3 regions of the Streptomyces liliiviolaceus genome follow, and region 2 is predicted to be linked to each of the others. Evidence: riboswitches for the same ligand, from Rfam matches in the RefSeq annotation. Region 2 holds a riboswitch; each other region holds the start of a gene.
What was found. Region 2 has a riboswitch for S-adenosylmethionine ahead of thrC (threonine synthase). Riboswitches for the same ligand answer to the same signal wherever they lie in the genome.
Positions count from the first base shown of each region.

Region 1: another riboswitch for S-adenosylmethionine. It lies ahead of J8N05_RS27825 (glutathione S-transferase family protein); the one in region 2 lies ahead of thrC (threonine synthase).
Region 3: another riboswitch for S-adenosylmethionine. It lies ahead of J8N05_RS15665 (aminotransferase class V-fold PLP-dependent enzyme); the one in region 2 lies ahead of thrC (threonine synthase).

Region 1 covers NZ_JAGPYQ010000001.1:6,381,557-6,385,987, reverse strand. Annotated here, with positions in the region: gene J8N05_RS47580 (C40 family peptidase) at 1-880, shown strand, start outside; gene J8N05_RS27830 (GNAT family N-acetyltransferase) at 889-1,401, opposite strand; gene J8N05_RS27825 (glutathione S-transferase family protein) at 1,402-2,190, opposite strand; SAM riboswitch class IV at 2,447-2,591, opposite strand; gene J8N05_RS47995 (putative leader peptide) at 2,908-3,030, shown strand; gene J8N05_RS27820 (LLM class flavin-dependent oxidoreductase) at 3,108-4,391, shown strand; gene J8N05_RS27815 (NtaA/DmoA family FMN-dependent monooxygenase) at 4,411-4,431, shown strand, end outside.
Region 2 covers NZ_JAGPYQ010000001.1:987,989-992,419, reverse strand. Annotated here, with positions in the region: gene J8N05_RS04235 (alpha,alpha-trehalose-phosphate synthase (UDP-forming)) at 1-601, opposite strand, end outside; gene J8N05_RS04230 (glucosyl-3-phosphoglycerate synthase) at 815-1,762, opposite strand; SAM riboswitch class I at 1,938-2,095, shown strand; gene thrC (threonine synthase) at 2,111-3,427, shown strand; gene J8N05_RS04220 (MoaD/ThiS family protein) at 3,497-3,772, shown strand; gene J8N05_RS04215 (cold-shock protein) at 4,237-4,431, shown strand, end outside.
Region 3 covers NZ_JAGPYQ010000001.1:3,588,599-3,593,029, forward strand. Annotated here, with positions in the region: gene trpD (anthranilate phosphoribosyltransferase) at 109-1,173, shown strand; SAM riboswitch class IV at 1,547-1,663, shown strand; gene J8N05_RS15665 (aminotransferase class V-fold PLP-dependent enzyme) at 1,844-3,223, shown strand; gene J8N05_RS15670 (Lrp/AsnC family transcriptional regulator) at 3,274-3,555, opposite strand; gene J8N05_RS15675 (rhomboid family intramembrane serine protease) at 3,552-4,301, opposite strand.

The DNA of each region.
Region 1 (4,431 bases), 5.4 Mb from region 2:
GCGCAAGCTCGGACAGGCCCGCGACCTGCTGGCCGGACACGCGGCCCGGCGCCCCGCACCCGTCGCGGAACTGCAGCCCTTCCAGGCGGTCGAGGGCGCCTGGGGCCCCGCGGCCCAGACGCAGAACCACCGGGCGGCCGCGACCGGCGCGGACGCCTGGCAGCAGCCGGCCATCGGCACGGACATGCGCGCGGGCACCGACATGTACGCCGGTACGGCCATGTACCCCGGCATACCCGGCACGGGAGCGGGTGTCGCCGCCGACCAGAGCATCGGCAACGGCGTGTACCCCGGGGTCGACCAGTACGCCGGAGCCCCGTACGCCAGTGGCCGGCAGAGCGACACGAGCATGTACGTCGACGCCAGCACGCCCATCGCCACGGGAGTCGCCCTCGACATGCAGGCCGCGGCCAACCCCGGATACGGCGCCCCCGCACCCGCCCCTGCTCCCGCTCCTGCTCCCGCCTATGCGACGCCCGCCCATGGCACGCCCGTCTATGCCGCGCCCGACCCCGGGTACGGCGGACAGGGCGCCAGGGCCGTCGACTTCGCACGCGCCCAGATCGGCAAGCCGTGCGTATGGGGTTCGATGGGACCGGGCTCGTACGACTGCTCCAGCCTCACGCAGGCCGCCTGGAAGGTCGCCGGAGTCGCGCTCCCGCGTTCCGTCCCGGACCAGGCGACCGCCGGCACGATGGTCCCCGTGTCGGACATCAGGCCCGGCGACCTGGTCCTCTTCAGCGGCCAGGTCGGACACGTCGGCATCGCCACCGGCAACGGCATGATGATCCACGCGCCGAGCCCGGGTGTCGCCATCCGCGAGGAGTCGATCTACTGGGCCGGCGAGGCGGCGATCCACAGCGTGATCCGCCCCGCCTGAACCAGGGCTCAGCGTGACCGCGGCGTCTCCGCCGGCTCCATGAGCGCCTTGGTGAAGCAGACACTGAACGGATTGCGGTCGTACGGGGCGTACGGCCGCACCTCCTGCCAGCCCTCCCGCGCGTAGAGCGACCGGGCCTCCGGCTGGAGCGCGCCCGTCTGCAGCCACAGCCGGTCGACGCCGAGGGCCAGCGCGGTCGACTCCACCGCCGCGAGGGCCGCGCGCGCCAGACCCCGGCCGCGGTGGCCGGCGTGCACGAACACCCGCTTCACCTCGTGCCGGTCGGGCAGCCTGCGCAGCGAGGCGGTGGCCACCGGCACGCCCTCGGCGTAGGCGACCCAGGTGACGACGATCTCCTCGGCCGCGGGCTGCGGCGCACGGACGCGCCGGTGTTCGACCGGCGCGTAGCGCGGGGCCAGTTCGGCGGACATCTGCTCCCGCAGCCGGGCCGGTGCCGGGGCGTCCCACTCCTCGGTCACCCACCGGACCGCCGCCACCCGCCGGTCGGCGTGCGTCTCCACCTAGCGGCCCGTTCGCCCGCCGTCGAGGAAGGCCGGGTGCCGGCCGAGCCGCCGGACGTACCGGTCCAGGTGGAGGTACGCGGACAGGGCGTCGTCGGCCGGGTCGAGGTGTGTGAGCGCCACCCAGAGATCCACGTCCGCAGCCGTGATCGCATCCCCCAACACGTACGGTCCGACGGCCAGTTGGTGGTCGAGCAGGGTCAGGGTCGCCGCCCGGGCGTGTGCCGGGGAGGCCGGTGTGACGTCCCGGGCGAGGAGCTCACGCAGGGCGTCGATCTCCGCGGCGAGGGCCGGGGGCCGCAGCGCGGGCAGGCCGGGCCCCTCGTCGTCCCGGAGACCGGCGAGGTCGGTGAGGTCGCGCAGGATGTCGGGCGTGTGGTTGCTGACGACACGTCCGCTCCACCGGTCGCACAGCGCGGGCGCGGTGAGCGGGCCGTCGTAGTGGTGCCAGGTCGCCTCGTAGGCCCGGCGCAGCGAGGCGAAGGCGTCGGGCGTCTCGGCGGGGCGGGTCAGCACGGTGGTGGCCGTCGAGCTCTCAAGTCCCAGCAGGGCGAGGGTGATCGAGACGCGCAGCGAACGCTGACAGCCTTCGGACAGATACAGCTGATAGCGGTGCGGCGCCGGGTAGAAGCCGCCGGCGAGGCCGACGCCTATGCGGCCGCGGAAGCGGTGCGGACGTGCGGTCGCGCTCGGTGGGACCGTGCCGCAGGCGGGTGCGCCGGTGACGGCCGTACGGGCGGCCGTGGCGAAGGTACCTGTGCTCGAACCGCGGGAAACTGTCTCGGGCATGGCTCTCCAGAGGGAATCGCGGAAGCCCTGGCCGCCTTGTGGGCACCAGTGGCGAAACGGAGTGACTGCGCTGTGTCGTGCACGTCCGGCAGGTCCCACGGGTCCGGCAGGTCCGGATCGGGCGGACCTGAGGGGCCGGGTGGACCGGCGGCGGACTAGTAAGCGCTGGAGACGCGCAACAGATCGATGTGCAGTCGCCTCGTCAAGCCGTTCCTGGGCAATTCCCACCCGTCCCGGTCGGGGCTCGCGCGAGGCGAGACCACGCTTGTCCCGCCGCACCGGCGGAACCCGGTCGTCACCCGGGGCACCCCGTCGCGGTGGAAGGGTTGCCTGTCAGCGGGCCGGGGCCGATGACCGCACGGACGGGGGACCCCGTCCGACGGGCGCTGACAATCGTGACCGTCCCCGCAAGTGTCTGTGCGCTGAGTGAGTGTCGTCAAGATGCCGAGACGACGTCTCAGTACGTGGGCAGTGGCCTGTGCGGGTTCGGTGGGGGCTGAGCGCGCAGTTCCCCGCGCCCCTAGAGGGGCGAGGGCGAAGCCCCGCCTTCAGGGGCGCGGGGAACTGCGCGGCCAGCCCCCACCGAACCCGCACACGACAACGCACCGACCGCCCAAGGAACCGCCGAGATAAATCCCGTACTGCCGGAAGAAAAGGAACACCCGTACTGTTGTGAGCGTCGACCGGAAGCCGAGCCGCAGAACGGAGGTGACGCACGTGGGACCACGCCCCGTGCCCCGCCTCCGCGTCCCCACGCTCACCCCGCGCCGCCGCGTACGCCTGTACTCGCGGCAGCACATCGACCTCCTGCGCGTCGCCGGCGCGCTCTGTCGTCCCTGACCCGTACCTCCGCGGCCCCGCCCTCCGCGCAGTGAGGGCCGGCTTCCTCCACGGTCGATCAGGAAGGCACCCCCGTCGTGTCGTCAGTACCTTCTTCTGCCCTGCCCTCTTCCTCCTCCGCCCTGCACCTCGCCGTCGCGCTCGACGGAGCCGGCTGGCATCCCGCCGCGTGGCGCGAACCGGTGGCCCGCCCCCGGGACCTGCTCACCGCCGGCTACTGGACGGACCTCGTCACCGAGGCCGAGCGCGGTCTGCTCGACTTCGTGACCATCGAGGACGCCCTCGGCCTCCAGTCCACGCACTTCACCGAGCCCGACGGACGCACCGACCAGGTCCGCGGCCGGCTCGACGCCGTCCTCATCGCCGCCCGGGTCGCCCCGCTGACCAGCCACATAGGTCTGCTGCCGACCGTGGTGGCCACCCACACAGAGCCCTTCCACATATCGAAGGCCATCGCCACGCTGGACTATGTGAGCACCGGCCGTGGCGGCGTACGGATCCAGGTGTCGGCCCGCCGCAACGAGGCCGCGCACTTCGGCCGCCGTACGGTCCCGTCGTTCCGTATCGAGGACCTGGAGAGCCCCGCCGTACAGGAGTTGACGGTCGACCTCTTCGACGAGGCGGCCGACTACGTCGAAGCGGTGCGGCGGCTGTGGGACAGCTGGGAGGACGGCGCGGAGATCCGGGACGTCGCCACCGGCCGCTTCGTCGACCGGGAGAAGCTGCACTACATCGACTTCGAGGGCGCGCACTTCAGCGTCAAGGGGCCCTCGATCACGCCCAGGCCCCCGCAGGGCCAGCCGCCCGTCGGGGCGCTCGCCCACGAGAGCGTGACCGGCGCGCCGTTCCGGCTGCTGGGCCGCAGCGCCGACCTCGGGTTCGTCACCCCGCACGACGCCGGGCAGGCCAGGGCGATCGTCGCCTCGGTACGCGCCGAACAGGACGCGGCCGGGCGGGCGGGCGAGCCCCTGCACCTCTTCGGTGACCTGGTCGTGTTCCTGGACGACGACCCCGCCGAGGCCGCGGCCCGCAAGGAGCGGCTCGACACCCTCGCGGGGTACCCGTACACCAGCGACGCCCGGATCTTCACCGGCACCCCGTCCCAACTGGCCGACCTGCTGCAGGAATTGGGCGAGGCCGGGCTGACCGGCTTCCGGCTGCGCCCCGCCGTCGCGGGACACGACCTCCCCGCGATCACCCGGGGCCTGGTCCCCGAACTCCAGCGCCGGGGCGTCTTCCGGCACGCGTACGAGGCCGACACCCTGCGCGGACTGCTCGGGCTCGCCCGCCCGGCCAACCGCTACGCCGCAGCCGCAGCCGTAGCGGCCGACGCAGCCGCCGACGCCGTCACCACCGCCTGAGCCGGAAGGACCCACGAACATGAGCGAGCCCCGCAAGCCC
Region 2 (4,431 bases):
CGGCGCCGAGGATGCCGTCGAGGACCTTCGCCGCGATGTCGTCCGGGAGGAGCCGGAAGTAGTCCGGCGGGGCCCACGGGGTGTGCGAGAAATGCCCGATGCGCAGGTCGGGACGGAGTTCGCGGAGCATCCGCGGCACGAGCGTCAGGTGGTAGTCCTGTACGAGGACCGCTGCGCCGTCCGCCGCCTCCTCGGCCAGTGCCTCGGCGAAGGCCCGGTTGTACGTCTCGTAGGCCGCCCACTTGCGCCGGAACTCCGCGTCGAAGACGGGTTCCAGGGGGGTCTGGTAGAGCATGTGGTGGACGAACCACAGCGCGGAGTTCGCGATGCCGTTGTACGCGGCGGCGTGGGTGTCGGCGTCGATGTCGAGCATCCGGACGCCGTCCTCGCCCACGCCCCGCCGGACGGCCTCGCGGTCGCCGTCGCCGAGGGCCGAGCAGACCCACAGGGCGCCGGCGTCGGGGCCGATGGCGGAGAGGCCCGACACGAGTCCGCCTCCGCCGCGCTTGGCCGTGAGCTCGCCGGACTCGTCCTCGGTGTACGAGACCGGGCCGCGGTTGGACGCGACGAGGACGGGGTGTGTGCCGTGGGTGGGAGCCATGACTCGAAATCTAGCCGCAGCGCTATCCGCTCAAACGTTCCCCCTGGCCGCGGCGGGAGGTCGTGGGTCACCTGGCCCCCGGTGGGGGCGTGCCGCGCAGTTCCCCGCGCCCCTAAAGACTGCGCAGTTCCCCGCGCCCCTGATGGGGGCGCGGGGAACTGCGCGAACGGCCCCCACCGGGCCGCGGACGACAATGCTCCCGCAGGCTCCCGACTAAGCCGCGCGGCGCGACACGTACTCCCTGATGTCGGTCATCGGGGGACGTTCCTCCATGTCCACCGAATGCGTTCGCGGCTCGAAACCCCGCTCCCCCCGGACGAACTGCGTCAACGACGGCCGGATCATGTGCCCGCGCGCCAGCCGGAGCTGAGCGGTCCGATAGATCGCCGCGGACATCCGCCCGAGCGCCTGCCCGTCCTGATGCCGGTGCTTGCGGACGCCCACGTCCACCTGCGCGAGGGCGTCGAGCCCGACCAGATGCAGCGAGTCGACCAGCATGCCCAGCTCCACCCCGTACCCGACGGGGAACGGAAGCCGTTCGAGGAGCGAGCGGCGGGCCGCGTACTCCCCGCCCAGCGGCTGGACGAAGCCGGCCAGCTGCGGCCAGTGCATGTTGAGCAGCGGCCGGGCCATGAGTTCGGTGACCCGGCCCCCCTGGCCCGACGCGGAGCCCAGCGGACGGTCGTACATCGCCTTGACGAGGTCGACCCCCGGATCCGTGAGCAGCGGACCGACGATCCCGGAGACGAAGTCCGCCGAGAACTCCTTCAGGTCCGCGTCGACGAAGGCCACGATGTCCCCGCGCGTGACGAGCAGCGAGCGCCACAGCACCTCGCCCTTGCCGGGGACGGCCGGGATACGGGGCAGGATCTCGTCCCGGTGCACCACCCGGGCACCCGCGGCCGCGGCGACCTCGGAGGTGCGGTCCGTCGATCCCGAGTCGATCACCACGATCTCGTCGACGAGCGGCACTCTCGCGGTCATCAGCTCACGGCGGATCACGGCGACGATCTCGCCGACGGTCTCCTCCTCGTTGAGCGCGGGCAGTACGACACTGACCGTGGAGCCCGTGGACCGCTTCGCGGCGATCAGCTTCTTGAGCGGGCGGTCCTCGACGGACCAGGAGCGCGTGCTCAGCCAGCGCTCGACGTCTTCCAGCACGTGCGGCTCTCCCTTGCGTTCATCGGGATGCGTGCGTCCCGCCGCGACGTAAACCGGTGTGACGGTCATCTCGCGGTTCGGACGGCTCTCTCCACCATCCATGCCGTCGGTTACAGTCTTGAACAACGCTGATGACCATCGCATGTCGGGGGTCGTTGCGTAGACAACTAAATACCGCTCATCCAGAGGGGCAGAGGGATACGGCCCGTTGAAGCCCCGGCAACCCTCCAGCCGGTCTCGTCCTGATCATTGTCGATCAGTGCGGCGAGGCTCCCGGCTCGGGAAGGTGCCAAATCCGTCTCATGGCGAAGTGCGTCGTGAGGAAGATGAGGAAAGGGCCTCGCCTCCATGGCTGCGCAGACAGTTGCAAGCACCACGAACTCCACCCCCTCCGCGGACTCCGCGAACGCCGTCGATCTCGGTCCGGCCGCCGCGCTCTCCTGCCGCGAGTGCGGTCACCGCGTACCGCTCGGTCCGGTCTTCGCCTGCGAGGAGTGTTTCGGCCCGCTGGAGATCGCGTACGACTTCTCCGGTTACGACACCGAGGAACTCCGCAAGCGGATCGAAGCCGGTCCCGCGAACATCTGGCGGTACGCGCCGCTGCTGCCCGTCCCCGCGGACGTGGCGGACAAGCCGAACATCAACCCGGGCTGGACCAAGCTCGTCAAGGCCGACAACCTGGCCCGTGAGCTGGGCGTCGACGCCGGCAAGCTCTTCGTGAAGGACGACTCCGGCAACCCGACGCACTCCTTCAAGGACCGTGTCGTCGCCCAGGCGCTGGAGGCCGCGCGCGCCTTCGGCTTCACCACGCTCTCCTGCTCCTCCACCGGCAACCTCGCGGGCGCGGTGGGCGCCGCCGCCGCGCGGGCCGGCTTCCGTTCCTGCGTGTTCATCCCGCACGACCTGGAGCAGGGCAAGGTCGTCATGGCCGCGGTCTACGGCGGCGAGCTCGTCGGCATCGAGGGCAACTACGACGACGTGAACCGCTTCTGCTCCGAGCTGATCGGCGACCCGGCCGGCGAGGGCTGGGGCTTCGTCAACGTCAACCTGCGGCCGTACTACGCGGAGGGCTCCAAGACCCTGGCGTACGAGATCTGTGAGCAGCTCGGCTGGCGGCTGCCGGACCAGCTGGTCGTACCGATCGCCTCCGGTTCGCAGCTGACGAAGATCGACAAGGGGCTGAAGGAGCTGATCCAGCTCGGTCTGGTCGAGGACAAGCCGTACAAGATCTTCGGTGCCCAGGCCGAGGGCTGTTCGCCGGTGTCCGTCGCCTACAAGGCCGGGCACGACGTCGTACGGCCGCAGAAGCCGGACACGATCGCGAAGTCCCTCGCCATCGGCAACCCGGCCGACGGGCCGTACGTGCTCGACATCGCCCGCCGGACGGGCGGGGCCGTGGAGGACGTGAACGACGACCAGGTCGTCGACGCGATCAAGCTGCTGGCGCGGACCGAGGGGATCTTCGCGGAGACCGCCGGCGGGGTGACGGTGGGGGTGACGAAGAAGCTGATCGAGGCCGGTCTGCTGGACCCGAGTCTGACGACCGTCGTCCTCAACACGGGGGACGGTCTGAAGACGCTGGACGCCGTCGCCTCCGACACGGGGCTGACCGCGACCATCCGCCCGAACCTCGACTCCTTCCACGAGGCTGGGCTCGGGTCCTGATCGCTGTCGCAGTTCCCCGCGCCCCCGAAGAAGGGGCGCTGTACCACAGCCCTACCTGATGGAGGTCCCGTGAGCGTCAACGTCCGTATCCCCACCATTCTGCGTACCTACACCGGTGGGCAGGCCGAAGTGGCCGCCGAAGGGGCGACCCTCGCCGAGGTCATCGCCGATCTGGAGAAGAACCACACCGGTATCGCCGCCCGCGTCCTGGACGACCAGGGCAAGCTGCGGCGGTTCGTCAACGTGTACGTGAACGACGACGACGTCCGCTTCGAGCAGGGGCTTGAGACGGCTACGCCGGACGGCGTCGGGGTCTCGATCATCCCGGCGGTCGCCGGAGGCTGAGCGCCCCGCACGGTGCCCCGTTCGGCGGCGCCGTTCGTTACCCTTGGTAATGTCGAACACGCAGAGTTCATCGAATTGCCCCCTCCGCGCCTGAAGCGGAGGGGGCAATTCTGTATGGTTGAGCGCGGTACAGTTGGGGAAGCTGCTTCGCTTCGCAAGATCGGCGCTTATGAGTTCGCGCCCGGAGCCCGACAAGAAGTAGCCAAAGTAACTGGTCATTTTGAGCCGTTTATGGCATTTACCGGGCCCGACTTGCCCTGATCCTTCGTAAATCCTTCACATATTTCCGATCAGCCGTGCCCGGAATTCTCGTCGGATTGACCTGTTGCAGACGGCAGTTGGACGGATACATTCAGCCGCGGTCGACGCGTTCCGGCGCACACCCCCAACCGTTGGGGGGTGAGGTCTGACCCGGATCCGCGAAGTGCGGGTCTGTGCAAGGGCCAGTAATAGGGGAGTTAGGCATGGCTCAGGGCACCGTCAAATGGTTCAACGCGGAGAAGGGGTACGGCTTCATCGCGGTCGACGGTGGTGCGGATGTATTCGTCCACTACAGCGCGATTCAGATGGACGGCTACCGCACCCTGGAAGAGGGTCAGCGGGTCGATTTTGAGATCTCGCAAGGCCAGAAGGGGCCGCAGGCGGACATGGTCCGTCTG
Region 3 (4,431 bases), 2.6 Mb from region 2:
TGTTCGCCACGGCAGGAGCCCCGTCCATTGCATGGACGGGGCTCTTTGCCGTCCCGGGGGCTGGATAGGGTGGACCCACACCCACGAACACGGACCCAGGAGCGGCAGATGAGTGCTGTGACCCCCGCTGGAGGCGACTTCGCGGCGGGCCGTTCCTGGCCCGCCCTGCTGAACGGTCTGCTGGACGGGCGCGACCTGAGCGCCGACGACACGGCCTGGGCGATGGACCTGATCATGCGGGGCGAGGCGACCGACGCGCAGATCGCCGGCTTCGCGGTGGCGCTGCGGGCCAAGGGCGAGACCGTCGAGGAGATCTCCGGCATGGTGCGCACGATGTACGCGCACGCCAATGTGATCGACGTGCCGGGCGACACCGTCGACATCGTCGGCACCGGCGGGGACGGGGCGAAGACCGTCAACATCTCGACGATGTCCGCCGTCGTCATCGCGGGTACGGGTGCCAAGGTCGTCAAGCACGGCAACCGCGCCGCGTCCTCCGCGTCCGGTGCCTCGGACGTGCTCGAAAAGCTCGGCGTCAACCTGGAGCTGACTCCGCGGCGGGTGGCCGAGGTGGCCGAGGAGGCCGGGATCACCTTCTGCTTCGCGGTGAAGTTTCATCCGGCGCTGCGGCACGTGGCGGCTGCGCGCGGGCAGCTGGGGATCCGGACGACCTTCAACTTCCTCGGCCCGCTGACCAATCCGGCCCGGGTGCGGGCCCAGGCGGTCGGAGTCGCGCACGCGCCCATGGCGCCCATCGTGGCCGGGGTCCTCGCGGAGCGCGGCAACTCGTCGCTCGTCTTCCGCGGTGACGACGGGCTCGACGAGCTGACCACCACGGCGACGTCCCGGGTGTGGGTCGTGCGGGACGGCAAGGTGCGCGAGGAGGCGTTCGATCCGCGGGACGTGGGGATCGAGCTGGTGCCCGTGGAGGCGCTGCGGGGGGCTGACGCGTCGTACAACGCGGATGTCGCCCGGCGGCTGCTTCAGGGGGAGCGCGGGCCTGTACGGGACGCTGTGCTGCTGAACTCTGCGGCGGCGCTGGTGGCGCTCGCGCCGGGGCCGGGATCGCTCGCCGAGCAGATCCGCGGCGGGATGGCTCGCGCCGCGGAGGCGATCGACTCCGGCGCGGCGTTGCGGACGCTGGAGGGGTGGGTGGCTGCGACCAACGCGTAGGCGCTGGCGCTGGCGTTTGCGGGGTTGGCTGCGGGTCGGTGGGGGTGGGCCGCGCAGTTCCCCGCGCCCCTGAAAAGCGGGCTGCGCCCAGCTTTTCCCCGGTCCCCGGTCCCCGGTCCCCGGTCCCCGGTCCCCGGTCCCCGGTCCCCGGTCCCCGGGCTCTGGGCTCTGGCCCTAAGCCCCCGTGTCCCTCTCGTCTCCCCGCCCCGTCGGTAGCTTGGGGCGCCGGGGGATGTTTTTAGGGGCGCGGGGAACTGCGCAACGGGGGGTTGGGGGCGGAGCCCCCGGGCAGTGACGGTCACCCCGTATCCGGCTGTCCCGGTATGCGGACAGGGGGGTTGCTGTCCGATCATCGTGTGGCATGATGCTGGCAGGTCATGAGTGACAGTCAACAGGCCCCGGCCGACTGTCCGGCAACCCTCCGTCCGTGGCGGGGTGCCCCGGGTGAAGACCAGGTCGTAGGCAGTGAGGTCTACGGCAAGCGCGGACCCCTCGCCGCTCGTCAGGGCAGATGCACCAGGGGTCCTGGTCGTTCGAGGGAGCCTTTCATGAGCAAGCGAATGCGATAGGGCGCCGAGCCCCACTTCCGCGTACCCCTTTCACCTTTCCTGTGCCGGGCTGCCATGCCCGCCCGCACAGTGATTTCGCCTGCCTCTCACAGGAGCTCGCCATGTCTGTCTCCACCGCTGCCGCCGGCCGGACCGCCCACTGTGACACCGACGCCCCGGGGTCCCTGCCCGTGCTGGGCCGGGACGTCACCGTTCCGCTCGTGACCGGCGGCGAGGTCACCTACGCCGCCCTCGACTACGCCGCCAGCGCCCCCGCCCTCCAGCGGGTCTGGGACGACGTGGCCGCGTACGCCCCGTACTACGGCAGCGTGCACCGCGGGGCCGGCTATCTCTCCCAGCTCTCCACGGATCTCTTCGAGAACGCCCGCCGGACCGTCGCGGAGTTCCTCGACTGCCGTGACGACGACGAGGTCGTCTTCACCCGGTCCACCACCGACTCGCTCAACCTCCTCGCCGCCGCCCTGCCCGCCGACTGCCAGGTCTTCGTCTTCGAGACCGAGCACCACGCCTCGCTGCTGCCGTGGCAGGACGCCCGCGTCACCTACCTCAACGCCCCGCGCACCCCGGGCGAGGCCGTCGCGACGCTGGAGAAGGCACTGTCCGGCCGCGACCCGTACGGTCCGGCGCTCGTGTGCGTGACCGGTGCCTCGAACGTCACCGGCGAACTGTGGCCCGTACGGGAACTGGCCGCCGCCGCCCACGCCCACGGCGCCCGTATCGTGCTCGACGCGGCCCAGCTCGCACCCCACCACCCCGTCTCCGTACAGGAGTTGGACGTGGACTGGGTCGCCTTCTCCGGCCACAAGCTGTACGCGCCGTTCGGCTCGGGCGTGCTCGCGGGACGCTTCGACTGGCTGCGCGAGGCCGACCCGTACCTGGCCGGCGGAGGCGCCTCGCGGAAGGTGTCACGGCGGACGGACGGCGGTGTGGACGTGGAGTGGCACGAGAGCGCCGCACGGCACGAGGCCGGGTCGCCCAACGTCATCGGCGCCTACTCCATCGCCTCCGCCTGCAAGGCCCTCACCGAGGCCGGCTTCGACTCGCTCGTCGCCCGTGAGCAGCAGCTCGTCGCACGGGTTCGCCAGGGCCTCGCCGAGGTGCCCGAGGTCCGGGTGCTTTCGCTCTTCGGCGACGACGCCCCGCGCGTCGGCGTCATCTCGTTCGTCGTCGAGGGCTGGAACAGCTCGCACTTCGCCGCCGCGCTCTCCGCCGAGTACGGCATCGGCGTCCGCGACGGTCTCTTCTGCGCCCACCCGCTGGTCCGTACACTCCTCGGCAGCGACCCGCAGTCCCAGGGGGAGTGCGGTGCTCCCGAGGCCGCCCCCGGCGAGAAGTCCCTGAACGCCATCCGTGTCAGCTTCGGCGTCGGCACCCCCGACGAGCACGTGGAGCGTTTCGTGGGAGCGGTCAAGGAGCTCGTGGCGAACGGCGCGAGCTGGAACTACCGCACGGAGAACGGGCGCTGCGTGCCGGCTGCCTGACGGGCCGCGCCCCTGAAGGATTGCGCCGTTCCCCGCGCCCCTGACCGGGCCTAGTTGTCGCCGCCGATGGCGAACGCCGCCTCCAGGTCGTGCTGCGAGTACGTCCGGAACGCCACATGCGTGTCCGTCCCCTCGACGCCCGGAATCTTGCTGATCATGCCGGGGATGACGTCCGCCAGATCGTCATGGGCCTTCACCCGGACCATGGCGATCAAGTCGTACGTCCCGGTCACGGAGAACACCTCGCTGACGCTGTCCAGCGCCGCGATCGACTCGGCGATCTCGGGAATCCGGTCCACGCTGGTCTTGATGAGCACGATCGCGGTGATCACGGCTGGTTTTCTCCCTCGGTGGCCGTCGCTGGGGATTTCACTCTAGCCGGACGCCCGTACCGCACCCACGCGTAGAGGAACCCGGCGGAGAAGCCCAGCAGGTGCGCCAGATAGGCGACCCCCGGGCCCTGCGAGGCGCGCCCCGCGGCCAGCCACTGCAGGGACACCCAGAACGGGAGCACCACCCATGCGGGGAACCGCAGCGGGAGGAAGAAGAGGAACGGGAAGAGACTGGTCACCCGGGCTTTGGGGAACAGGTACAGAAACGCGCCGAGGACCGCGGAGATCGCCCCCGACGCACCGACGAGGGTCTGCGACGAGTCGGCGTGGGCGACCGCGTACCCCAGCAGGGCGAGGTAGCCGCACCCCAGGTAGAAGAGGGCGAACTCGAAGTGGCCCATCCTCTCCTCGGCCATCGCCCCGAAGACGTAGAGGAAGAGCATGTTCCCCAGCAGATGCAGCCAGCTGCCGTGCACGAACAGCGCGGTGGCCGGGGTGGCGAGGGCCCGCAGTGTTCCCTCGAACAGTTCGACGGGCACCACGCCCCACTGTTCGAAATAGGCCCGCTGCGCGGAAAGAAGCTCGTCACCGGTGCCGTACGAGGGACTGAGCCCCGAGGCCGGACCGATCAGGAAGAGCGCGCAGCACAGCGCGATCAGTCCGTAGGTCACCGGAGCGGGGTGGCTCCGGATCGCCCTGACCGTTCTGACCGTCCTGTTGCCGGGGGCACCCCAGTTGCCGAGCATGAACAGAGCATGACGTAACGGGACCGAACCGCACAGAGCGCCTCGCCGCTGCCGGTGGACGGGCGTCGAGTACCCGCCAGGCCGTAGGGTTACGAGCCACACGCTCCGGGGAATCCGGAGCGGCACGAGG